DNA from 2 places in the Streptomyces sp. NPDC056169 genome. Region 2 is predicted to be linked to the other one. Evidence: predicted binding sites of a transcription regulator. Region 2 holds the regulator's gene; the other holds the start of a gene.

Region 1 (11,502 bases), on a different contig from region 2:
GGTCGCCTCCGTCGCCGTCGTGACCGGCCGCCCCGCCGGGGTCGCCGTCCGCTACGGCGGCTTCGCCGGAGTCCCCGGCCTCGAACACCTCGTCGTCCTCGGCCACTACGGCGCCGAACGCTGGGACGCCGTCAGCGGCACCGTCCTGGCCGCCGCCCCGCACCCGGGCGTGGCCTCCGTCCGCGCCGAACTCCCCGGCTTCCTCGACCGGGCCGGCGCCTGGCCGGGCGTCTGGATCGAGGAGAAGGGCCGGGCGGTCGCCGTCCACACCCGCCGCGCGCTCGACCCGGAGGGCGCCTTCGAGGCCCTCAAGGGCCCCCTCGGCGACCTCGCCACCCACCACGGCCTGGTCCTGGAGCCGGGCCGCATGGTCCTGGAGCTGCGGCCCCCGGGCATGGACAAGGGCGTGGCGCTCGAAGAGTACGTACGGGAGACGGGCGCCGGGTCCGTGCTCTACGGGGGCGACGACCTGGGCGACCTGCCCGCCTTCGCCGCCGTCGAGAAACTCCGCTCGGACGGCACCCCGGGCCTCCTGGTCCGCAGCGGCTCCACCGAGGTCCCGGAGCTCGCCGACCGCGCGGACCTGTCGGTGGCGGGCCCGCCGGGAGTGGTGGAGTTCCTGACGGCCCTGGCGAGGGCGGTACGGGCTTCCTGAGCCGCCCTCACTCACCGCGCGCGAGGAGGTCGACCAGCCCGGTCAGGTCCTCCTCGCCGCTGCCCAGGGCCAGACGGCGGCGCATCAGCTCGAAGTACGGGCTGAGCAGCTCCGGGCTCACGCCCTGCTCCTCGGCCGTGGTCACGAAGGTCGGCACGCCGGCCACCTGCATCGCCAGGTTGGAGACCACGTCCCGGGTGTAGTCGCCGCTCGCCAGCTTCCGGGCGGTCCCCGTGACGGACGGACCGGCCATCGCCGTGATCCAGTCCACGAGCAGCGGGGCGAAGGCGACGGGGTCGATGTCCTCCTTCCGGATCAGGGCGAAGGCGTGCGTGGCGCCCGCGACCATCCCGTACATCGCGCTGAGCAGGGCCACGTCGTGCAGGGCCGCGTGGCCCGCGTCCTCGCCGACGTACGTGGTGCCCGCGGGCACGGCGAGCGTCTCCCGGTGCTCCTCGAACAGCTCGGTGTCGCCGCTGTAGAAGACGTACCCGCCGGCCTCCGGGACGCCGATCATCGGCGGTACGGCCATGATCCCGCCGTCCAGGTAGCGGGCGCCGCGCCCCCGGGCCCACTCGGCACGGGCGCGGGCCTGGGCCGGGGTCGTGGTGGTGAGGTTGACGAGGTCCTTCCCCGCCAGGTCGGCGTCGGCGAGGGCCTCGCCGACCGAGGCGTCGTCCAGGAGGCAGACGACGACCAGGGTGCTCGCGGCGACCGCCTCTGGGGCGCCGCCGGCGGGTTTCGCCCCCTCGCCGACGAGTCCGGCCGCGCGGCCCGGGGTCCGGTTCCAGACGGTGAGCGGGTGACCGGCCGCGAGCCAGGTACGGGCCAGGGCGGTGCCCATCGCACCGAGGCCGAGCAGGGTGAGGGGGGTCTTCTCTTGGGTGTTCGCTGTCATGAGGACAAGGCTGGTCCAGGGCCCTGACCTGCTCAAGTACCCACTTGGGAGTGGGTGGTTACCCTGAGGTGAGCGAGCAGGTCAGGAGGGTGGGGAAGATGACGACGACGAACCGGCCGGCAACCGACGACGGGCACGTCTGCGGGATCGACGCCTCGATGGAGGTCATCGGCGGCAAGTGGAAGGTGCTCATCCTGTGGGCGCTCCACGAGCACCCGCGGCGCCGCTTCGGCGAGCTGCGGCGGCTGATTCCCGGCATCACCGAGAAGGTGCTCGCCTCCCACCTGCGGGAGATGGAGGCCGACGGCATCGTGGACCGCGTCTCGTACGACGAGGTCCCGCCCCGCGTCGAGTACGGCCTGACCAAGGACGGCACGCGCCTCAACGACGCCCTCGAACCGCTCGCGGCCTGGGGCCGCGAGCGGCGCGAGCGGGACGCCTCTTAAGGGGTGTTCAGCGGTGCCTCCGGCGGCGTCTCCGGGCGCTCCAGGGCCGCCAGCTGGTCCAGGAACCATTGCTGCGGCGGCAGGGCCGTCGCCGCCGCGGCGAGGCGTTTCGTGCGGTCGGCGCGTTCGGAGGCCGGCATCGACAGGGCCGTGTGCAGGGCCTCCGCGGTCTGCGAGACGTCGAAGGGGTTCACGCTGAGCGCGTCCTTGCCCAGCTCCCGGTGGGCGCCCGCGCCCGTCGACAGGACCAGGGCGCACCCCGCTTCGGAGACCACCGGTATCTCCTTCGCGACCAGGTTCATGCCGTCGCGCACCGGGTTCACCAGGGCCACGTCCGCGAGGCGGTAGGCGGCCAGGGAGCGGGTGAAGTCGTCCTCCACCGAGACCAGGACCGGCGTCCACTCCGGGGTGCCGAACTCGGTGTTGATCTCCTGCGCCAGGTCGGCCACGTCCGCTGTGTACCGGCGGTACGACTCCAGGTCCTGCCGCGAGGGGTACGCCGAGGCCAGGTGGACCACCCGGTCGCGCCACTCGGGGTGGACGGTCAGCAGCTCCCGGTAGGCGAGCAGGCCGCGCAGGATGTTCTTCGACAGCTCGGTGCGATCGACGCGGACGATGGTCTTCCGGTCGCCGACCTCCTCGCGGAGCCGGGCCAGCCGCTCGTCCACCTCGGGGCGGTGCGCGAGCGCCCGCAGCTCGTCGGCGTCCACGCCCAGCGGGTACGCCCGCACCCGGGTGCGGCCCTTCCCGAAGCCGTGGCGGCGGTACTCCACGCCGTGCCAGGGGTCGCCGCTCGGCCGGACGCCCCGGGCGGTGCCCGTCGCGTCGTCCCGCTGGGAGCAGCAGCTGATGAAGAAGCTCGCCCATCCCCAGGTGTGGAAGCCCAGCTCGTCCGCGCCGAGCATCCCCCACAGCAGTTCCTCGACGATGTCGTCCGGCATCATCCGCAGGTACTCGGGGGAGACCCACGGGGTGTGCGTGAAGTGCCCGATCCGCAGGTCGGGGCGGAGCTCCCGGAGCATCCAGGGGACGAGCGCCAGGTGGTAGTCCTGCACCAGGACCGCCGCGCCCTGGTCCGCCTCGGCGGCGAGGGCCTCGGCGAAGGCGCGGTTGTAGGCCCGGTACGACTCCCAGAGGCGCCGGAACTCCGCGTCGAAGACGGGCTCGCGCGGGATGTCGTACAGATGGTGGTGGAGGAACCAGAGCACCGAGTTCGCGATGCCGTTGTACGCGTCGGCGTACACGTCGGGGGCGATGTCCAGCATCCGCACGCCCGGCTCGCCGACCCCGCGCCGCACCGCCTCCCGGTCGCCCTCGCCGAGGGCCGCGCACACCCACAGGCTGTCCTGGGAGGAGATGGCGCTCAGGCCCGAGACCAGGCCGCCTCCGCCCCTGCGGGCGTCGAGCGAACCGTCCTCGCCGAGCACGTACGAGACGGGTCCCCGATTGGATGCCACGAGCACAGTAGCCATGGGGCGAACCTAGCCCGTCCCGTAAACGCTCAAACGTACGTATACGAGACGGGCCGATCCGGCCACGGAGGGTCAGCGCGGGGTCAGCGCGGGGTCAGCGGGGGATCAGAGGTGGATCGGAGGGGGCCGTGCGGGGTCAGCGAGGGTCAGTGATCGCGTCCCAGCGCGGGTCAGTGGTCGCGTCGGCCGCGCATGGCCGCCTTCGCCACCAGGCCCGTCGCCGCGAGGGCCACGCCGAGCGCGCCGAGCAGCCACAGCCGCTCACCGCTGCTGCCCGTCTCGGCCATCGAGCCGCCGTTGTCCCCGTGGGGCCCGGGGGCCGGGGGGACGGGCGTGGAGGTGCTCGCCGGGGCGGAGGTGGAGAGGGGCGTGGAGGGCGACGCGGAGGGGGAGCCCGACGGGGAGGCGGGGTCCGTGGGCTCCGTCGGCGTCGGGGAGCCCGTCGGCTCCGGCGGGTCGGTCGGGTCCACCGGCGGGGAGGTCGTCGGCGTCGGGGGCGGCGTCGGCTTCTCGATCACCGGGGTCACCGCGCAGGCCGGGTCCTCGCTGCCGTCGCCGCAGTTGGAGCGCGGGGTCTCCACCTCGACGCTGTTGCGGAGCTTCCCGTCGCCGGTCGCCGGGTCCTTGATCTTCACCGAGTACGTGACGGTCGCCGTCTTCCCGGCGGGGATGTTCCCCACGTACCCGATCCTCGGCTTCGTGTACGAGACCTCGCCCAGGTCCGTCTTCACGTCGCCGTTGTAGTCGGCGTCGTCGAGGTTCCCGGTCAGGTCGTCGGCGAACTTGGCGTTCGGGTAGTCGATCGTGCTGATGTTCTTCGCGGTGATCGTGTACGTGAGGGTGTCGCCCGGCTTCACCGTGCGCGGGCTCGCCGTCTTCGTGATCTCCAGGTCGGGCACCGGCACGGAGAAGGCAAGACCCGACGGCACGTACGTGTCGCCGCTCGTGGAGAAGGTCAGATCGGCCGAGGTCGCGCCCTGCGGGACGGCGCCCGCCGGGATGTCGAAGGCCTTGGCGTCGATGCTGAGGTTGTTGACGAGCTTCGGGGCGACGGCGCCGTCGTCCTCGCTGATGAAGAAGTTGTTGGTGTTGCCGGTGTGCGCTTCGGTGACGTTCTTGCCGTCGACGAGGAACTTGTCGCCCGGGGTGTTCCAGTCGCCCTCGTACGCGGTGACGCTCGCCCGTGCCGTGCCGGTGCTCCGGTAGAAGCCGTCGACGGTGATCGTGGTGGCGGGGGAGGTCGAGCGCTGGAGGACGTGGCCGCCGTAGACGTACACGTTCCGCCGCTCCGGGGCGCGGGCCGGGTCGGGGCCGGGGAACTTGTGGACGACGGTCAGGGACCAGCCGCCCACGCAGCCCTTGCCGTCCGGCGCCCAGATGTTGCCGACCGCCACCTGCGCGTCCGTCCCCGAGACGCCCGCGAAGGCGGCCGTCACGTCCGACTCGCCCGTGTAGTAGTGCGGGCCGTTCGTGTCGGGCGGGTCGGTGACCATGCTGTCGATCGAGACCGGGGTCGCGGGCCCCGCCCCGACCTTGATCACCGGAGCGGTCGTCGCCGGGTCCCCGGGCGAGGCCTCGACGTCGGCGCCGGAGATGTCGCAGCGCCGGAGCCGGGCCCCGCTCGGTCCCTTGTACGTGCCGTCGTTGCCGCCCCAGAACAGCCGGGCGTACGCGACCTCGGCACCCGCCGGGATCCTGACGTGGCCGGTGCTGGAGCCGTACTCGGGCGCCGCGGTGCCCGCCGCCGTGCCGGCCGTGTCGATCTTCCGCATCACGAAGGTGTTGTTGTTGTCGGAGCCCTGCCCGCTCGCCGCGACCGTGCAGCGCGTGGCCAGGTCCGCGGGGGCCGTCGGGCAGCCCATGACCGTGTTGCCGAGGGTCGTGAAGTCGCCGTAGACCGACTCGTCGTACCGCTTGCCGAAGGGCTCGACGACGTCCGCCGCGGCCGGCCCCGCCGTCGAGAGCGCGAGCGTGGCCCCGACGAGGCCGACGACCGCCGCCACACTGCCCAGGTGCTGTTGTCTGAAGCGCATAAAAGGGCAATGTAGGCAAAGCGGATCATCTGGTGGCGTTACGCCACGCGGCGGCGCGTGTACTCCGCGATGTCGAGCATCGGCGGCCGCTCCTCCGTGTCCACCGCGTAGGTCCGGGGACTGAACCCCTCCTCGCCCCGCTCGAACTGGGTCAGCCGCGGCCGCACCAGGTGCCCGCGCGAGAGCCGCAGCTGCGCCGTCCGGTAGATCGCCGCGGCCATCCGGCCCAGCGCCCGCTCGTCCTGGTGCCGGTGCTTGCGCACGCCCACGTCCACCTGGGCGAGCGCGTCCAGGCCCACCGTGTGCAGCGCGTCGACGAGCAGCCCCAGCTCCACTCCGTAACCGACCGGGAAGGGCAGCCGCTCCAGGAGCGAGCGCCGCGCCGCGTACTCGCCGCCCAGCGGCTGGACGAAGCCGGCCAGCTGCGGCCAGTGGAGGTTGAGCAGCGGCCGCGCCACCAGCTCCGTCACCCGACCGCCCTGACCGGGAGTGTCTCCGAACGGGCGGTCGTACATCGCCTTGACGAAGTCGACGTCCGGGTCGGTGAGCAGGGGGCCCACGATCCCCGTCACGAAGTCCGCGGAGAAGTCCCGCAGGTCCGCGTCGACGAAGCACACGACATCCCCGCTCGTCACCATGAGTGACCGCCACAGGACCTCGCCCTTGCCGGGGACGGCCGGTATCCGGGGGAGGATCGCGTCCCGCGCGACCACCCGCGCCCCGGCCGCCGCGGCCACCTCCGCCGTACGGTCCGTCGAGCCCGAGTCGAGGACCACCAGCTCGTCGACGAGCGGCACCGCCTCCGACATCAGCTCGCGGCGGATCACGGCGACGATGTCACCGACCGTCGCCTCCTCGTTCAGCGCCGGCAGCACGACGCTGACCTTCGTGTTCCGCTTGGCGGCGAGGATCCGCTCCATCGGCCGGTCAGCCACGGACCAGGACCGCCGGGCCAGCCAGCGCTCCACCTCTTCCAGCACGTGATCTCCATCTCGCGGTACGGACGGCCCGTCCAGGCTCCCGGGCCTTCGGTTACAGTCTTGAACAACGCGGATGCCCGATGCACGTCGGGGTGCCGCCCGCGTCGGAGCGCAGGAACGAAGTTCACCGCGCTTCACAATCGAATACCGCTCATCCAGAGGGGCAGAGGGAAACGGCCCGTTGAAGCCCCGGCAACCCTCCAGTCGGTTACTCGTCCTCCAGCGAGGTCCCCGACTCGGGAAGGTGCCAAATCCGTCTCATGACGAAAAGTTCGTCATGGGAAAGATGAGGAGAAAGGGCCTCGCCTCCATGGCTGTACAGACGGTTACCCCCGCCACTTCGGTAGACCTCGGTCCCGCGTCCGGGCTTTCCTGTCGCGAATGCGGTGAAGTGTTCGCACTCGGCCCGATCTTCGCCTGCGAACTCTGTTTCGGACCGCTCGAAGTCGCGTACGACCTCCCCACCGGTGACCCCGAGGCACTGCGCAAGCAGATCGAGGCCGGCCCCGCCAACATCTGGCGCTACGCCCCCCTGCTGCCCGTCCCCGCCGACGTCGCCGAGAAGCCGAACCTGAACCCGGGCTGGACCAAGCTCGTCCAGGCCGACAACCTCGCCCGCGAGATCGGTGTCGCCCCCGGCAAGCTCTTCGTCAAGGACGACTCGGGCAACCCGACCCACTCCTTCAAGGACCGGGTCGTCGCGCAGGCCATCGAGGCCGCCCGCGCCTTCGGCTTCACCACGCTCTCCTGCTCCTCCACCGGCAACCTGGCCGGCGCCGTCGGCGCCGCGGCCGCCCGCGCCGGCTTCCGCTCCTGCGTCTTCATCCCGCACGACCTGGAGCAGGGCAAGGTCGTCATGGCCGGCGTCTACGGCGGTGAACTCGTCGCCATCGAGGGCAACTACGACGACGTCAACCGCTTCTGCTCCGAGCTCATCGGCGACCCGCTCGGCGAGGGCTGGGGCTTCGTCAACGTCAACCTCCGCCCGTACTACGGCGAGGGCTCCAAGACGCTGGCGTACGAGATCTGCGAGCAGCTCGGCTGGGTCATCCCCGACCAGCTCGTCATCCCGATCGCGTCCGGCTCGCAGCTCACCAAGATCGACAAGGGTCTGCAGGAGCTCATCAAGCTCGGCCTCGTCGAGGACAAGCCGTACAAGATCTTCGGCGCGCAGGCCGAGGGCTGCTCCCCGGTCTCCGTCGCCTTCAAGGCCGGCCACGACGTCGTCCGCCCGCAGAAGCCGAACACGATCGCCAAGTCGCTCGCGATCGGCAACCCGGCCGACGGCCCGTACGTCCTCGACATCGCCCGCCGCACCGGCGGCGCCGTGGAGGACGTGAACGACGAGCAGGTCGTGGACGCGATCAAGCTGCTCGCCCAGACCGAGGGCATCTTCGCCGAGACCGCGGGCGGCGTGACCGTCGGCGTCACGAAGAAGCTCGTCGAGGCCGGTCTGATCGACCCGGAGCTCACCACCGTCGTGCTGAACACCGGCGACGGCCTCAAGACCCTGGACGCCGTGGCCGAGGGCTCGCAGGCGACCGCCACCATCCGCCCGAGCCTGGACGCGTTCCGCGCCGCGGGCCTGGCCCTCTGAGAGGTACGAAGACATGGCCGTGAACGTCCGCATCCCCACCATCCTCCGCACCTACACGGGCGGCCAGTCCGAGGTCCAGGCCGAGGGCGCGACCCTCGCCGAGGTCATCGCGGACCTGGAGAAGAACCACACGGGCATCGCCGCCCGCGTCCTGGACGACCAGGGCAAGCTGCGCCGCTTCGTCAACGTCTACGTGAACGACGACGACGTGCGCTTCGAGCAGGGCCTGGAGACGGCCACCCCGGCCGGCGCGGGCGTCTCGATCATCCCGGCCGTCGCCGGAGGCTGACCGTCGGGCACAGTGCCGGAGGCCGCTGACGCCTCGGCGGCCTCTCGGCTGCCGCATCGCTTGTCCCGTCTTTCTTGAATTGCCCCTTCCGCTCCATAAAGCGGAGGGGGCAATTCTGCATGGTTGAACGGGGTAGAGTTGGGGAAGTCCCCTCCGCTGCTCATGCCGGACGCATATGAGAATGCGTCCTTGCGCGTCAGGAAGCAGCCAAAGTGCGTGTGCGTTGTGTACGTTCTGCGCGTTTTGCCGGGCCCGACTTGCCCCGGAACTCCGGGGATTCTCCCTAATTCCCCTTTCCGCCGTGCCCAGAATTCTCGCTCGAATGACCTGTTGCAGAGGGCAGTTGGGCAGATACATTCAGCGGCGGTCGACGCGTTCCGGCGCAGGGTCTGACCCCGGGTCCGCGAAGTGCGGTTCCCGCGCAAGGGCCAGTAATAGGGGAGTTAGGCATGGCTCAGGGCACCGTCAAGTGGTTCAACGCGGAGAAGGGCTACGGCTTCATCGCGGTCGACGGTGGTGCGGATGTTTTCGTCCACTACAGCGCGATCCAGATGGATGGCTACCGCAGCCTCGAAGAGGGGCAGCGGGTCGAGTTCGAGATTTCGCAGGGCCAGAAGGGTCCGCAGGCGGACATGGTCAAGCTCGCCGTCTGAGCGCGGCGCGATCGGCCACCGACGCAACGCCGTCGAGGGGCCCGCATCCCTGAGGGGACGCGGGCCCCTCGCGCGTTCCCGAAGGTGCGTCAGGTCCGTGACGGGCCCGTGCCGGGGCTGCGTCAGGCCCGTGCCGGGGCCGCGTCAGGCCCGTGCCGGGGCTGCCCGAAACACGAGAGTCGCTTGCACTCTCCTAGGGCGAGTGCTAATCATTGGCGTTAGCACTCGGAAGGTGAGAGTGCTACGAGGATCGGGCAGACGAGGCCGCCGGCCGGGTGGGGCAAGGAACCACACGGAACAAGCGGAGGCCGTCCGTCGCGGGCGTCGGCGCGGTCCTGGAGCGTTATCCACCCCATGTCCGGGAGGACCACTTCACATGGCCAAGATCATCGCGTTCGACGAGGAGGCCCGGCGCGGTCTCGAGCGCGGCATGAACCAGCTCGCTGACGCCGTCAAGGTCACCCTCGGCCCCAAGGGCCGCAACGTCGTCCTCGAGAAGAAGTGGGGCGCCCCCACGATCACCAACGATGGTGTCTCCATCGCCAAGGAGATCGAGCTCGAGGACCCGTACGAGAAGATCGGCGCCGAGCTGGTCAAGGAAGTCGCCAAGAAGACGGACGACGTCGCCGGCGACGGTACGACCACCGCCACCGTTCTCGCCCAGGCGCTCGTCCGCGAGGGCCTCCGCAACGTCGCCGCCGGTGCCAACCCCATGGCCCTCAAGCGCGGCATCGAGAAGGCCGTCGAGGCCGTCTCCGGCGCTCTCCTCGAGCAGGCGAAGGATGTCGAGACCAAGGAGCAGATCGCTTCCACGGCCTCCATCTCCGCCGCCGACACCCAGATCGGCGAGCTCATCGCCGAGGCGATGGACAAGGTCGGCAAGGAAGGCGTCATCACCGTCGAGGAGTCCCAGACCTTCGGTCTGGAGCTGGAGCTCACCGAGGGTATGCGCTTCGACAAGGGCTACATCTCGGCGTACTTCGCCACCGACATGGAGCGCATGGAGGCGTCGCTCGACGACCCCTACCTCCTGATCGTCAACTCCAAGATCTCCTCCGTGAAGGACCTGCTCCCGCTCCTGGAGAAGGTCATGCAGTCGGGCAAGCCCCTGCTGATCATCGCCGAGGACGTCGAGGGCGAGGCCCTGTCGACCCTGGTCGTCAACAAGATCCGCGGCACCTTCAAGTCCGTCGCGGTGAAGGCCCCGGGCTTCGGCGACCGTCGCAAGGCCATGCTGAACGACATCGCCATCCTCACCGGCGGCACGGTCATCTCCGAGGAGGTCGGCCTCAAGCTGGAGAACGCGGGCCTCGACCTGCTGGGCCGCGCCCGCAAGGTCGTCATCACCAAGGACGAGACCACCATCGTCGACGGTGCCGGTGACAGCGAGCAGGTCGCCGGTCGCGTGAACCAGATCCGCGCCGAGATCGAGAACAGCGACTCGGACTACGACCGCGAGAAGCTCCAGGAGCGCCTCGCGAAGCTGGCCGGCGGCGTGGCCGTCATCAAGGCCGGCGCCGCGACCGAGGTCGAGCTCAAGGAGCGCAAGCACCGCATCGAGGACGCCGTTCGCAACGCGAAGGCGGCCGTCGAGGAGGGCATCGTCGCCGGCGGCGGCGTCGCCCTGGTGCAGGCCGACGGCGTCTTCGACAAGCTCGAGCTCGAGGGTGACGAGGCCACCGGTGCCGACATCGTCCGCAAGGCGCTCGACGCTCCGCTGAAGCAGATCGCCGTCAACGCCGGCCTTGAGGGCGGCGTCGTGTCGGAGAAGGTCCGCAACCTGCCCGTCGGCCACGGCCTGAACGCCGCGACCAACGAGTACGTCGACCTCATCGCCGAGGGCATCATCGACCCGGCGAAGGTCACGCGCTCCGCGCTGCAGAACGCCGCGTCGATCGCCGCGCTGTTCCTCACCACCGAGGCCGTCATCGCCGACAAGCCGGAGAAGGCGTCCGCGCCGGCCGGCGGCGGCATGCCGGGCGGTGACATGGACTTCTGATCCTCCGGGATCGGTGGTTCATCGCTGAACGCGCGAGCTGAACGCGCGAGCTGAACGCGACCGAGGGCGGCACTCCCCATCTGGGGGGTGCCGCCCTCGGGCGTTGTCAGGAGATCGTCAGCGCACGTCGACGTAGTCGCCGCCGGCCGACGCCGGGGAGTGGAAGTGCGTGCCGTCGCCGTAGTGGCGGATGCGCCAGGTGCCGTCCCCGGTGGCCTTCGCCTTCAGGGAGACCTTGCCGCTCGCGTTCGACCGGCCCGTCGCCATCTGCTTCCAGGTCGTGCTGCCGCGCGGCTGGAACTGCAGGACGACCGGAGCGTTCCCGTACGCGCGCCAGGCCCAGTTCGCGTAGTGCTGGAGCCCGCCGGTGACCGTCACGTACCCGCCCTTGGCGACCGGCTCGGGGCCGGCGTTCAGGGAGACGATCCGGGTGTCGAGGCGGGTGAGCCGGAACGTCGGAGTGACGGACTCGGCGAACTG
Region 2 (11,502 bases):
ACCGGCCGCGCGGAGGCCTCGTCGTTCAACGTGGCCGACCGGGCCGTGGAGGGGCGGGCGGCGGAGGCCCTGGAGGCGCTGCGCTGGTCGCTGTCCACCGGGGTGGCGCCGGTGCTCATCACCAGCGCGCTGGCGCAGGGCGTACGGGCGATCGGCAAGCTCTCGTCGGCGCGGGGTGGGCGGCCGGCGGATCTGGCACGTGAGCTGGGCATGCCGCCCTGGAAGATCGACCGCGTGCGGCAGCAGATGCGGGGGTGGACCCCGGACGGGGTGTCCCTCGCGCTGCGGGCGATCGCGGAGGCGGACGCGGGGGTGAAGGGCGGAGGCGACGACCCGGAGTACGCCCTGGAGAAGGCGGTTGTGGCGGTGGCGCGGGCGGCGCGGTTGCGGCGGGAGTAGGGGGCTGCGCCTGTGCCCGGCCCTGCTGGGCCGGGCTGAACTGGGCGGGCCTGTGCCTGTGCCTGGCCCTGCTGGGCCGGACTGAGCTGGGCGGGCCTGTGCCGGGCCGGGCTGAGCTGGGCGGGGCTGAGCTGGGCCGGGGTTGTGGGGCGGTGCGGGGTGGTTCGTGGCTGGTGTCGGAGCGGGTTCCCCCACCCCACCCCTTCCCGAAACCCTGCCGGGGGCTGGTGGGGGATGAGGTGAGTTTCCCGGGGGCTCCGCCCCCGGACCCCCCGGGGAGACAGCGGCAGCGGCGCGCCGCGGGTCCTGGAAGTTCGCCCCCAGCGAGGTCAGCGGCAGCTTCGCGCCGCAGTGGCGTCAGTGGGGCAGCGGCTGCTTCGTACCGTGGGGCCTTGGGGCGTCGCCCCCCGCCGCAGGTCAGCGGGGGCTTCGGTCCGCAGGCGCCGGTGGGGGCAGTGGCCGTTTTGACCGTGTGTCCCCGGTGCTGGACGCGCCGAAGGCCCCGGGCGCTCCTGGGGAGGAGCGGCCGGGGCCTTCGGGGTAAGACTGGTGGGCTCGCACCCGCGTGGCGAACGCGTCCGCGTGCGAGTCCTGGTGGTCGGGCGGGAGCGGGAGAGAGGGCCCGCTGGGTCCCGTACGACCGGTTACATCAGAGCTCAGCCCTGGAGGGAGGAAACCTTGATCGCCAGCGCCGACTTCTTGTTGGCGGCGGCGTTCTTGTGGATGACACCCTTCGAGACAGCCTTGTCGAGCTGACGCGAGGCGGCGCGAGTGGCAACGGTGGCCTTCTCGAGGTCGCCGGCGGCGACAGCCTCACGGGCCTTGCGGATCGCGGTCTTGAGCGACGACTTGACGGCCTTGTTACGCAGGCGCGCCTTCTCGTTGGTCTTGTTCCGCTTGATCTGGGACTTGATGTTCGCCACGAAAAGAGCCTTTACAGGTTCGATGTTCCTTCTGGAGTGTGACTCGCAGCTGAGAGGGCACACGAGACACAGCTGTCCACAGTACCAGTCACCCTCGGGGCCGCCCAAACCGGGCACAGGGCGGCGGGCATGGGACCATGGAGCCTACGTATCGATCCGACATCGCCCCGAGACGAGACCCTGCGTGCCCGCGACTCCTACCAACGTGCCCGAGCCGAGCCGTACCGACCCGGCTCTGATCCGCAACTTCTGCATCATCGCGCACATCGACCACGGCAAGTCCACGCTCGCCGACCGGATGCTCCAGCTCACCGGTGTGGTCGACCAGCGGCAGATGCGTGCCCAGTATCTCGACCGGATGGACATCGAGCGGGAGCGCGGCATCACGATCAAGTCCCAGGCGGTCCGACTGCCGTGGGCCCCGACCGACGGGCAGGGTGAGGGTCGTACGCACATCCTGAACATGATCGACACGCCCGGGCACGTCGACTTCACCTACGAGGTCTCGCGTTCGCTCGCGGCCTGTGAGGGCACGGTCCTGCTGGTCGACGCGGCCCAGGGCATCGAGGCGCAGACCCTGGCCAACCTGTACCTGGCGATGGAGAACGACCTCACCATCGTTCCCGTGCTGAACAAGATCGACCTGCCGGCCGCCCAGCCGGAGAAGTTCTCCGAGGAGCTGGCCAACCTCATCGGCTGCCAGCCGGAGGACGTCCTCAAGGTCTCCGCGAAGACCGGTGTCGGTGTCGACGCGCTGCTCGACCGGGTCGTTCGCGACGTTCCCGCCCCGGTCGGCGTCGCCGACGCCCCCGCCCGCGCGATGATCTTCGACTCCGTGTACGACTCGTACCGGGGTGTCGTGACGTACGTGCGAGTCATCGACGGGCAGCTCAACAAGCGCGAGCGCATCAAGATGATGTCGACCGGCGCCACCCACGAGCTGCTGGAGATCGGTGTCTCGTCTCCGGAGATGACGCCGTCCGACGGTCTCGGCGTCGGTGAGGTCGGCTACCTCATCACCGGTGTGAAGGACGTCCGCCAGTCCAAGGTCGGTGACACGATCACCTCCCTGCACAAGGGCGCGACCGAGGCCCTCGGCGGCTACAAGGACCCGAAGCCGATGGTGTTCTCGGGCCTCTACCCGCTGGACGGCTCGGAGTACCCGGACCTCCGCGAGGCCCTCGACAAGCTCCAGCTCAACGACGCCGCGCTCGTCTACGAGCCGGAGACCTCCGCCGCGCTCGGCTTCGGCTTCCGCGTCGGCTTCCTGGGCCTCCTGCACCTCGACGTGATCCGTGAGCGGCTGGAGCGCGAGTTCGGTCTCGACCTCATCGCCACCGCCCCCAACGTGGTCTACCGCGTGGTCATGGAGGACGGCAGCGAGCACACGGTCACCAACCCGAGCGAGTTCCCCGAGGGCAAGATCGATGACGTGTTCGAGCCGGTCGTGCGCGCCACGATCCTGGCCCCGAGCGAGTTCATCGGCGCGATCATGGAGCTGTGCCAGACCCGTCGCGGCACGCTGATCGGCATGGACTACCTCTCCGAGGACCGGGTCGAGATCCGCTACACCCTGCCCCTCGCCGAGATCGTCTTCGACTTCTTCGACCAGCTGAAGTCCAAGACGCGCGGTTACGCCTCCCTCGACTACGAGCCCACGGGTGAGCAGGCCTCCAGCCTGGTCAAGGTCGACATCCTGCTGCACGGCGACAAGGTCGACGCCTTCTCCGCCGTCACCCACAAGGACGCCGCGTACGCCTACGGTGTGCGGCTCGTCGCCAAGCTGCGCGAGCTCATCCCGCGGCAGGCCTTCGAGGTGCCGATCCAGGCCGCGATCGGCTCCCGGGTCATCGCCCGAGAGACCATCCGCGCCATCCGCAAGGACGTCCTCGCCAAGTGCTACGGCGGTGACATCTCCCGTAAGCGGAAGCTGCTGGAGAAGCAGAAGGAAGGCAAGAAGCGCATGAAGATGGTCGGCTCGGTGGAGGTGCCGCAGGAGGCCTTCATCGCCGTCCTGTCGAGCGACGAGTCCTCCGGCAAGAAGAAGTAGCCGACGGGTCGGCGAGGAGCGGCGGCGAGTAGCTGCTCTGTGCATCTAACGGGTCCATGTGCCGACGGCGCATGGACCCGTTCGTTATGAAGCGGCGCCTTGCAAGCCCTTACGCGCCGGTCCCCGGCCCTTTACTCTGATCCCGAATCGAAGGTTACTCGCCAGTTAGTTACGTAGGCAGTCACGTAGACGGTTACGTAGTTACGCACCGCCAGCAGGCACCGCCGCCGCCCGGAGGACGTCGTGAGCGACACACAGACCCTGATCGAGAACCGGCCGCCCTCCGTGGCGACCCTCTTCCTTGAGCGCGTCGAACGGACTCCCGACGCGGAGGCGTACCGGTACCCGGTGCCCGCCGCCTCCGGTACCGGTCCCGACGACTGGAAGTCGCTCAGTTGGGGGCAGGCCGCCGATCGGGTCTACGCGATCGCCGCCGGCCTCGTCGACCTCGGCGTCCAGCCCGAGGAGCGCGTCGCGCTCGCCTCCTCCACCCGGGTGGAGTGGGTCCTCGCCGACCTCGGCGTGATGTGCGCGGGCGCCGCGACCACCACGGTCTACCCGTCGACCAACGCCGAGGAGTCGGCGTTCATCCTCTCCGACTCCGAGTCCAGGGTCCTCATCGCCGAGGACGCGGCCCAGCTCGCCAAGGCCGTCGAGCGCCGCGCCGACCTGCCGGACCTCCGGCACGTGGTCGTCATCGACGCCGAGGGCGTGGAGACCGACGGCGACTGGGTCCTCTCCCTCGCCGACCTGGAGACGCGCGGTCGCGCCTACCTGGAGAAGCACCCCGAGTCCGTCAAGGAGCGGGTCGCCGCGATCACCTCCACGCAGCTCGCGACCCTCATCTACACCTCGGGCACCACGGGCCGCCCCAAGGGCGTCCGCCTCCCGCACGACAACTGGTCGTACATGGCCAAGGCCATCGCCGCCACCGGCCTCGTCACCCAGGACGACGTCCAGTACCTGTGGCTGCCGCTCGCCCACGTCTTCGGCAAGGTCCTCACCTCGGGTCAGATCGAGGTCGGGCACGTCACCGCCCTCGACGGCCGGGTGGAGAAGATCATCGAGAACCTGCCGGTGGTCCAGCCGACCTACATGGCGGCCGTGCCCCGCATCTTCGAGAAGGTCTACAACGGGGTCGCCGCCAAGGCCCGCGCCGCCGGCGGCGCCAAGTACAAGATCTTCCTGTGGGCCGCCGACGTCGCCCGCGAGTACGCCAAGGCCACCCAGGACAACTTCCGCCGCACGGGCACCGCCTCCGCGCCCTTCGGCCTCACCGCCAAGCACAAGGTCGCCGACGTCCTCGTCTACAGCAAGATCCGCGAGGCCTTCGGCGGCAACCTGCGCGCCTGCATCTCCGGCTCCGCCGCGCTCGCCCCCGACATCGGCTACTTCTTCGCCGGCGCCGGCATCCACATCCTGGAGGGCTACGGCCTCACGGAGACCTCCGCCGCCTCCTTCGTCAACCCGGGCGAGGCCTACCGCACCGGCACCGTCGGCAAGCCGCTCCCCGGCACCGAGGTCCGGATCGCCGACGACGGCGAGATCCTGCTGCGCGGCCCCGGCGTCATGGAGGGCTACCACGGCCTGCCGGAGAAGACGGTCGAGGTCCTGGAGTCCGACGGCTGGTTCCACACCGGCGACATCGGCGAGCTCTCGGCCGACGGCTACCTCCGGATCACCGACCGCAAGAAGGACCTGATCAAGACGTCCGGCGGCAAGTACATCGCGCCGGCCGAGGTCGAGGGTCAGTTCAAGGCCGTCTGCCCGTTCGTCTCGAACATCCTGGTCCACGGCGCCGACCGGAACTTCTGCACCGCCCTGATCTCCCTCGACGAGCCCTCCATCCTCGGTTGGGCCGCCGACCACGAGCTCGCGGGCAGGACGTACGCCGAGGTCGTCGCCGCCCCGCAGACCCAGAAGCTCATCCAGGGCTACGTCGACCGCCTCAACGAAGGCCTCCAGCGCTGGCAGACGATCAAGAAGTTCCGCCTGCTGCCGCGCGACCTCGACATCGAGCACGGCGAGCTGACGCCGTCGCTGAAGCTGAAGCGGCCGGTCGTGGAGCGGGAGTACAAGGGGCTCATCGAGGAGATGTACGCGGGCTCGCGCGAGTCCTGAATCCTCTCCCGGCCGCGGTCCTGACCTGCGCGGACCTTGGTTGTCCACAGGTCGGTCGGTTTCCTCGGGCAGTACGGGACAATGGGCTCATGCCTTCCGTACTGCCCGATGGTGAGTCCGTTCCCGACGACGGGGCGCTGCCCCCGCACGCCCTCGAAGGGGCGGGGGAGCGGCCGCTCGGGTTCTATCTGCACGTGCCGTACTGCGCGACGCGGTGCGGCTACTGCGACTTCAACACGTACACGGCGAGCGAGCTGCGCGGTACGGGCGGGGTGCTCGCCTCCCGGGACAACTACGCCGAGCAGGTCGTCGAGGAGATCCGGCTCGCCCGGAAGGTCCTCGGCGACGACCCCCGGCCGGTGCGGACCGTCTTCGTCGGCGGCGGCACGCCGACGCTGCTCGCCGCCGGGGACCTCGTACGGATGCTGGGGGCGATCCGTGACGAGTTCGGGCTCGCGGACGACGCCGAGGTGACGACGGAGGCCAATCCGGAGTCCGTGAACCCGGCGTACCTCGCCGAGCTGCGGGAGGGCGGCTTCAACCGGATCTCCTTCGGCATGCAGAGCGCGAAGCAGCACGTCCTGAAGATCCTCGACCGTACGCACACCCCCGGGCGCCCCGAGGCGTGCGTCGCCGAGGCGCGGGCCGCCGGCTTCGACCACGTCAACCTGGACCTCATCTACGGCACGCCCGGGGAGACCGACGACGACTGGCGGGCGTCGCTCGACGCGGCGATCGGCGCGGGGCCCGACCACGTCAGCGCGTACGCGCTGATCGTCGAGGAAGGCACGCAGCTCGCGCGTCGCATCCGGCGCGGGGAGGTGCCGATGACCGACGACGACGTGCACGCCGACCGGTACCTGATCGCCGAGGAGGCCTTCGAGAAGGCGGGCTTCTCCTGGTACGAGGTGTCCAACTGGGCCACCTCGGAGGCCGGGCGCTGCCTCCACAACGAGCTGTACTGGCGCGGCGCCGACTGGTGGGGCGCGGGGCCCGGGGCGCACTCGCACGTCGGGGGCGTCCGCTGGTGGAACGTGAAGCACCCCGGGACGTACGCGGCGGCCCTGGCCGCCGGGAAGTCGCCGGGCGCGGGGCGGGAGATCCTCGCGGAGGAGGACCGGCGCGTGGAGCGGATCCTGCTGGAGCTGCGGCTCCGGGACGGCGTCGAGCTGTCGATCCTCAAGCCGGCGGGGCTTGCGGCGGCCGCGCGGGCGCTGGAGGACGGGCGACTCGACCCCGCGTCGTACGAGGCCGGGCGGGCCGTTCTGACGCTGCGGGGTCGGCTGCTCGCGGACGCGGTCGTGCGGGACCTGGTGGACTAGGGCGCCGTCACGAAGTCGATCAGTTCCTCCACGCGGCCCAGCAGTTCCGGCTCCAGGTCCTTGTAGGAGTTCACGCGCTTGAGGATCGCCTGCCATACCGCGCCGGTGTTGTCCGAGGGCCAGCCCAGGGCGTGGCAGACGCCCGTCTTCCAGTCCTGGCCGTGCGGGACTCTCGGCCAGGCCCTGATGCCCACCGAGGACGGCTTCACGGCCTCCCAGATGTCGATGTACGGGTGGCCGACCACCAGGACGTCCGGGGACGTCACCTGCGCGGCGATCCTCGACTCCTTCGAGCCCGGGACCAGGTGGTCCACCAGGACGCCCAGGCGGGCGTCCGGGGCCGGGCCGAACTCGGCCACGATCGACGGCAGGTCGTCGACGCCCTCCAGGTACTCCACGACCACGCCCTCGATGCGGAGGTCGTCGCCCCAGACCCGTTCGACGAGTTCGGCGTCGTGCCGGCCCTCGACGTAGATGCGGCCCGCCCGGGCGACCCGGGCCCGCGCGCCCGGCACCGCGACCGAGCCGGACGCCGTACGGGTGGGGCGTACCGGGGCGGCGGCGGACGGGCGGACCAGGGTGACCACCCGGCCCTCCAGGAGGAAGCCGCGCGGCTCCATCGGGAAGACCCGGTGCTTGCCGAAGCGGTCCTCCAGGGTCACCGTGCCCGCCTCGCAGCGGATCACCGCCCCGCAGAAGCCCGTGGAGACTTCCTCGACGACGAGGTCGTGGTCCGCCGGGACCTCCGGGACGGGGGCCGACCGCTTCCAAGCAGGTGTCAGGTCCGGGTCGTAGCTGCGCATTTGGGCGAGGTTATGACACGGCGAAGCGGCGTGCCAGTTCCTCGCGCTGTGTCCGGACGAACGTGGCGTCGACCGTCGCCCCGTGGCCCGGTACGTACACCGCGTCCTCGCCGCCCAGCGACAGCAGCCGGTCCAGCGCGTCCGGCCAGCGGGACGGGATCGCGTCCGGGCCCGCCTGCGGCTCGCCCGACTCCTCCACCAGATCCCCGCAGAAGACGACCTCGCGCTCCCCGGGGACGAAGAGCGCCAGATCGTGGCCCGTGTGGCCCGGGCCGACGTTCGCCAGGAGCACCTGCCGGCCGCCCAGGTCGAGCGTCCACTCCCCGGAGACCACGTGCCGCGGGCTCACCAGGACGTCGGCGGCCTCCGTCGCCGCCCGCTCGTCGACCCCCTGCGCCATCGCGTCCTTGCGCAGGTCCTCCCGGTCCCGCTCCCGGCTCAGCAGCTCGTCCACCCCCACCGCGCCGAAGACCTCCGCGCCCGCGAACGCCGCCGTGCCGAAGACGTGGTCGAAGTGCGGGTGGCTCAGTGCGATGTGCGTCACTCTTCGGCCGTCCGTCAACGCCGCGATCTGGCCGCGCAGCTCGGCGCCCTCCGCGAGCGTCGAGCCCGTGTCGTACAGCAGCAGCCCCTTCGCGCCCACGACCAGGCCCACCGTGGCGTCCCAGCCGGGCAGCCGGCGTCGGCCCACTCCGTCCCCCAGCCGCTCCCAGCCGTACGCTTCCCAATCGATGTCCATGGGGCGACGCTAACCGGTGCGCCCCCGCCTCCTTGCCAGGAGCGTTGCCCGCCGCCGTACACTGGCCGGGGGATTGCTGGCACTCGGGCAGGGTGAGTGCCAAAACCGGAGCAACCGGAGCATCCGGAACGACGAGGACAGCTGGAGGTGCGCACGATGCTCAGCGAACGCAGACTCGAGGTGCTGCGCGCCATCGTCCAGGACTACGTCGGGACGGAGGAGCCGGTCGGCTCGAAGGCGCTCACCGAGCGCCACAAGCTCGGCGTCTCGCCCGCCACGGTCCGCAACGACATGGCCGTGCTGGAGGAGGAGGGCTACATCGCCCAGCCTCACACCAGCGCCGGGCGCATCCCGACCGACAAGGGCTACCGGCTCTTCGTCGACCGGCTGGCCGGCGTCAAGCCGCTGTCGACGCCCGAGCGGCGCGCCATCCACAACTTCCTGGACGGGGCCGTCGACCTCGACGACGTCGTCGGGCGGACGGTCCGGCTGCTCGCCCAGCTGACCCGGCAGGTCGCCGTCGTCCAGTACCCCTCGCTGACCCGCTCGACCGTCCGGCACGTGGAGCTGCTGGCGCTGGCCCCGGCCCGCCTGATGCTCGTGCTCATCACGGACACCGGCCGCGTCGAGCAGCGCGTCATCGACTGTCCCGCGCCCTTCGGCGAGACCTCCCTCGCCGACCTGCGGGCCAGGCTCAACAGCCGGGTCGTCGGCCGCCGGTTCGCCGACGTGCCGCAGCTGGTGCAGGACCTCCCCGAGTCCTTCGAGGAGCTCGAGGACCGCGCCACGGTCTCGACCGTGCTCGCGACCCTCCTCGAAACGCTCGTGGAGGAGCACGAGGAGCGGCTGATGATCGGCGGCACCGCCAATCTCACCCGCTTCGGACCCGACTTCCCCCTGATGATCAGGCCCGTCCTGGAAGCTCTGGAGGAGCAGGTCGTGCTCCTCAAGCTGCTCGGCGAGGCCAAGGAATCGGGCATGACCGTACGCATCGGGCACGAGAACGCCCACGAGGGGCTGAGCTCCACGTCCGTCGTCTCGGTCGGCTACGGTTCGGGCGGCGAAGCAGTCGCCAAACTCGGCGTGGTCGGACCGACCCGCATGGACTACCCCGGAACGATGGGAGCGGTACGCGCAGTGGCACGTTACGTCGGACAGATCCTGGCGGAGTCGTAAGTGGCCACGGACTACTACGCCGTACTCGGCGTGCGCCGCGACGCTTCCCAGGACGAGATCAAGAAGGCCTTCCGGAGGCTCGCGCGCGAGCTGCACCCGGATGTGAATCCCGATCCGAAGACGCAGGAACGCTTCAAGGAGATCAACGCCGCCTACGAGGTCCTCTCGGACCCGCAGAAGAAGCAGGTCTACGACCTCGGCGGCGACCCGCTCTCGGCCTCCGGCGGGGGCGGCGCGGGCGGCTTCGGCGCGGGTGGCTTCGGCAACTTCTCCGACATCATGGACGCGTTCTTCGGCACGGCCTCGCAGCGCGGCCCGCGCTCGCGGACCCGCCGCGGCCAGGACGCCATGATCCGTCTGGAGATCGACCTCAACGAGGCGGCCTTCGGCACCACCAAGGACATCCAGGTCGACACGGCCGTCGTCTGCACCACCTGTTCGGGTGAGGGTGCCGCGCCCGGCACCTCCGCCCAGACCTGTGACATGTGCCGCGGTCGCGGCGAGGTCTCCCAGGTCACCCGGTCCTTCCTGGGCCAGGTCATGACCTCCCGGCCCTGCCCGCAGTGCCAGGGCTTCGGCACCGTCGTCCCGACCCCGTGCCCCGAGTGCGCGGGCGACGGCCGGGTCCGGTCCCGTCGCACCCTCACCGTCAAGATCCCGGCCGGTGTCGACAACGGCACCCGGATCCAGCTCGCCGGCGAGGGCGAGGTCGGCCCCGGCGGCGGCCCGGCCGGTGACCTGTACGTCGAGATCCACGAGATCCCGCACGACACGTTCCAGCGGCGCGGCGACGACCTGCACTGCACGGTGACCATCCCGATGACGGCGGGCGCGCTCGGCACGAAGGTGCCGCTGCAGACCCTCGACGGCATCGAGGAGATCGACATCCGTCCGGGCACGCAGTCCGGCCAGTCGGTCCCGCTGCACGGCCGCGGCGTCACGCACCTGCGGGGCAACGGCCGGGGCGACCTGATCGTGCACGTCGAGGTGCAGACCCCGGGCAAGCTCGACGCGGAGCAGGAGCGGCTCCTGCGCGAGCTGGCCAAGCTGCGCGGCGAGGAGCGGCCCACCGGGCAGTTCCAGCCGGGTCAGCAGGGCTTGTTCTCGCGCCTGAAGGACGCCTTCAACGGGCGGACCTGACCGGACGGCATCGTGAGGGAAGGGGCGGGGCGGCGATGGGCCGTTCCGCCCCTTCCCGTTCTGCCCCCTCCGTCTCCGGAGGGCCGCCTTCCGTGACCTGACGTACCGATTCGGCCCGCCGCGGCCGTCATGAAACGATGCCCGTATGTCCACCACCGCACTGAACGATCTCTTTCGGTATCCGATCGTGCAGGCCCCCATGGCGGGTGGCGCTTCCTGTCCCGAGCTCGTCGGGGCCGTCTGCGAGGCCGGTGCGCTCGGTTTCCTGGCCGGCGGGTACAAGACGGCCGGAGGCCTGTACCAGGAGATCAAGCAGGTACGCGGGCTCACCGCGCGCCCCTTCGGCGTCAACCTCTTCGTGCCGCAGGGCGGCCCGCACGCCGACCCGGCCGCCGTCGAGGTCTACCGGCACCAGCTCGCGGGCGAGGCGACCTGGTACGAGACCTCCCTCGGCGAGGCCGACGACTGCCGCGACGACGACGGCTACGACGCCAAGCTGGCGATCCTCCTGGACGACCCGGTCCGCGTCGTGTCCTTCACCTTCGGTTGTCCCGCTCCCGAGACGCTCGCCGCCTTCGCCCGCGCCGGAACGTTCACGCTCGTCACCGTCACCTCGGCCGAGGACGCCCTCGCCGCCGAGCGGGCCGGTGCCGACGCCGTCTGCGTCCAGGGCGCCGAGGCCGGCGGCCACCAGAGCACGTACCGCGACGACCCGGCCGACGACGGCACCCCGGGGACCGGGCTCCTCGCCCTCCTCACCCAGGTCCGCGAGAGCGTCGCGCTGCCGGTCGTCGCCACCGGCGGGATCATGCGCGGCGCGCAGATCGCC

The links. The regulator HrcA, encoded in region 2, represses chaperone genes, less so after heat shock. The targets are predictions, from matches to a motif close to TTNGCACTCNGNNNNNCNGAGTGCNAA.
Region 1: the regulator HrcA is predicted to act here: its motif matches at 9,206-9,232, upstream of groL (chaperonin GroEL).

Annotation. Positions count from the first base shown of each region.
Region 1 is NZ_JBHJUO010000001.1:457,395-468,896, forward strand. Features, by position in the region: gene otsB (trehalose-phosphatase) at 1-655, shown strand, start outside; gene ACFC0G_RS02105 (NAD(P)-dependent oxidoreductase) at 663-1,553, opposite strand; gene ACFC0G_RS02110 (winged helix-turn-helix transcriptional regulator) at 1,652-1,999, shown strand; gene ACFC0G_RS02115 (trehalose-6-phosphate synthase) at 1,996-3,471, opposite strand; gene ACFC0G_RS02120 (hypothetical protein) at 3,642-5,504, opposite strand; gene ACFC0G_RS02125 (glucosyl-3-phosphoglycerate synthase) at 5,543-6,484, opposite strand; SAM riboswitch class I at 6,633-6,777, shown strand; gene thrC (threonine synthase) at 6,771-8,081, shown strand; gene ACFC0G_RS02135 (MoaD/ThiS family protein) at 8,095-8,370, shown strand; gene ACFC0G_RS02140 (cold-shock protein) at 8,820-9,023, shown strand; gene groL (chaperonin GroEL) at 9,400-11,022, shown strand; gene ACFC0G_RS02150 (hypothetical protein) at 11,140-11,502, opposite strand, start outside.
Region 2 is NZ_JBHJUO010000013.1:147,281-158,782, forward strand. Features, by position in the region: gene holA (DNA polymerase III subunit delta) at 1-399, shown strand, start outside; gene rpsT (30S ribosomal protein S20) at 1,056-1,322, opposite strand; gene lepA (translation elongation factor 4) at 1,507-3,372, shown strand; gene ACFC0G_RS22720 (AMP-dependent synthetase/ligase) at 3,616-5,493, shown strand; gene hemW (radical SAM family heme chaperone HemW) at 5,583-6,815, shown strand; gene ACFC0G_RS22730 (DUF3097 domain-containing protein) at 6,812-7,618, opposite strand; gene ACFC0G_RS22735 (MBL fold metallo-hydrolase) at 7,629-8,357, opposite strand; gene hrcA (heat-inducible transcriptional repressor HrcA) at 8,514-9,533, shown strand; gene dnaJ (molecular chaperone DnaJ) at 9,534-10,673, shown strand; gene ACFC0G_RS22750 (nitronate monooxygenase) at 10,819-11,502, shown strand, end outside.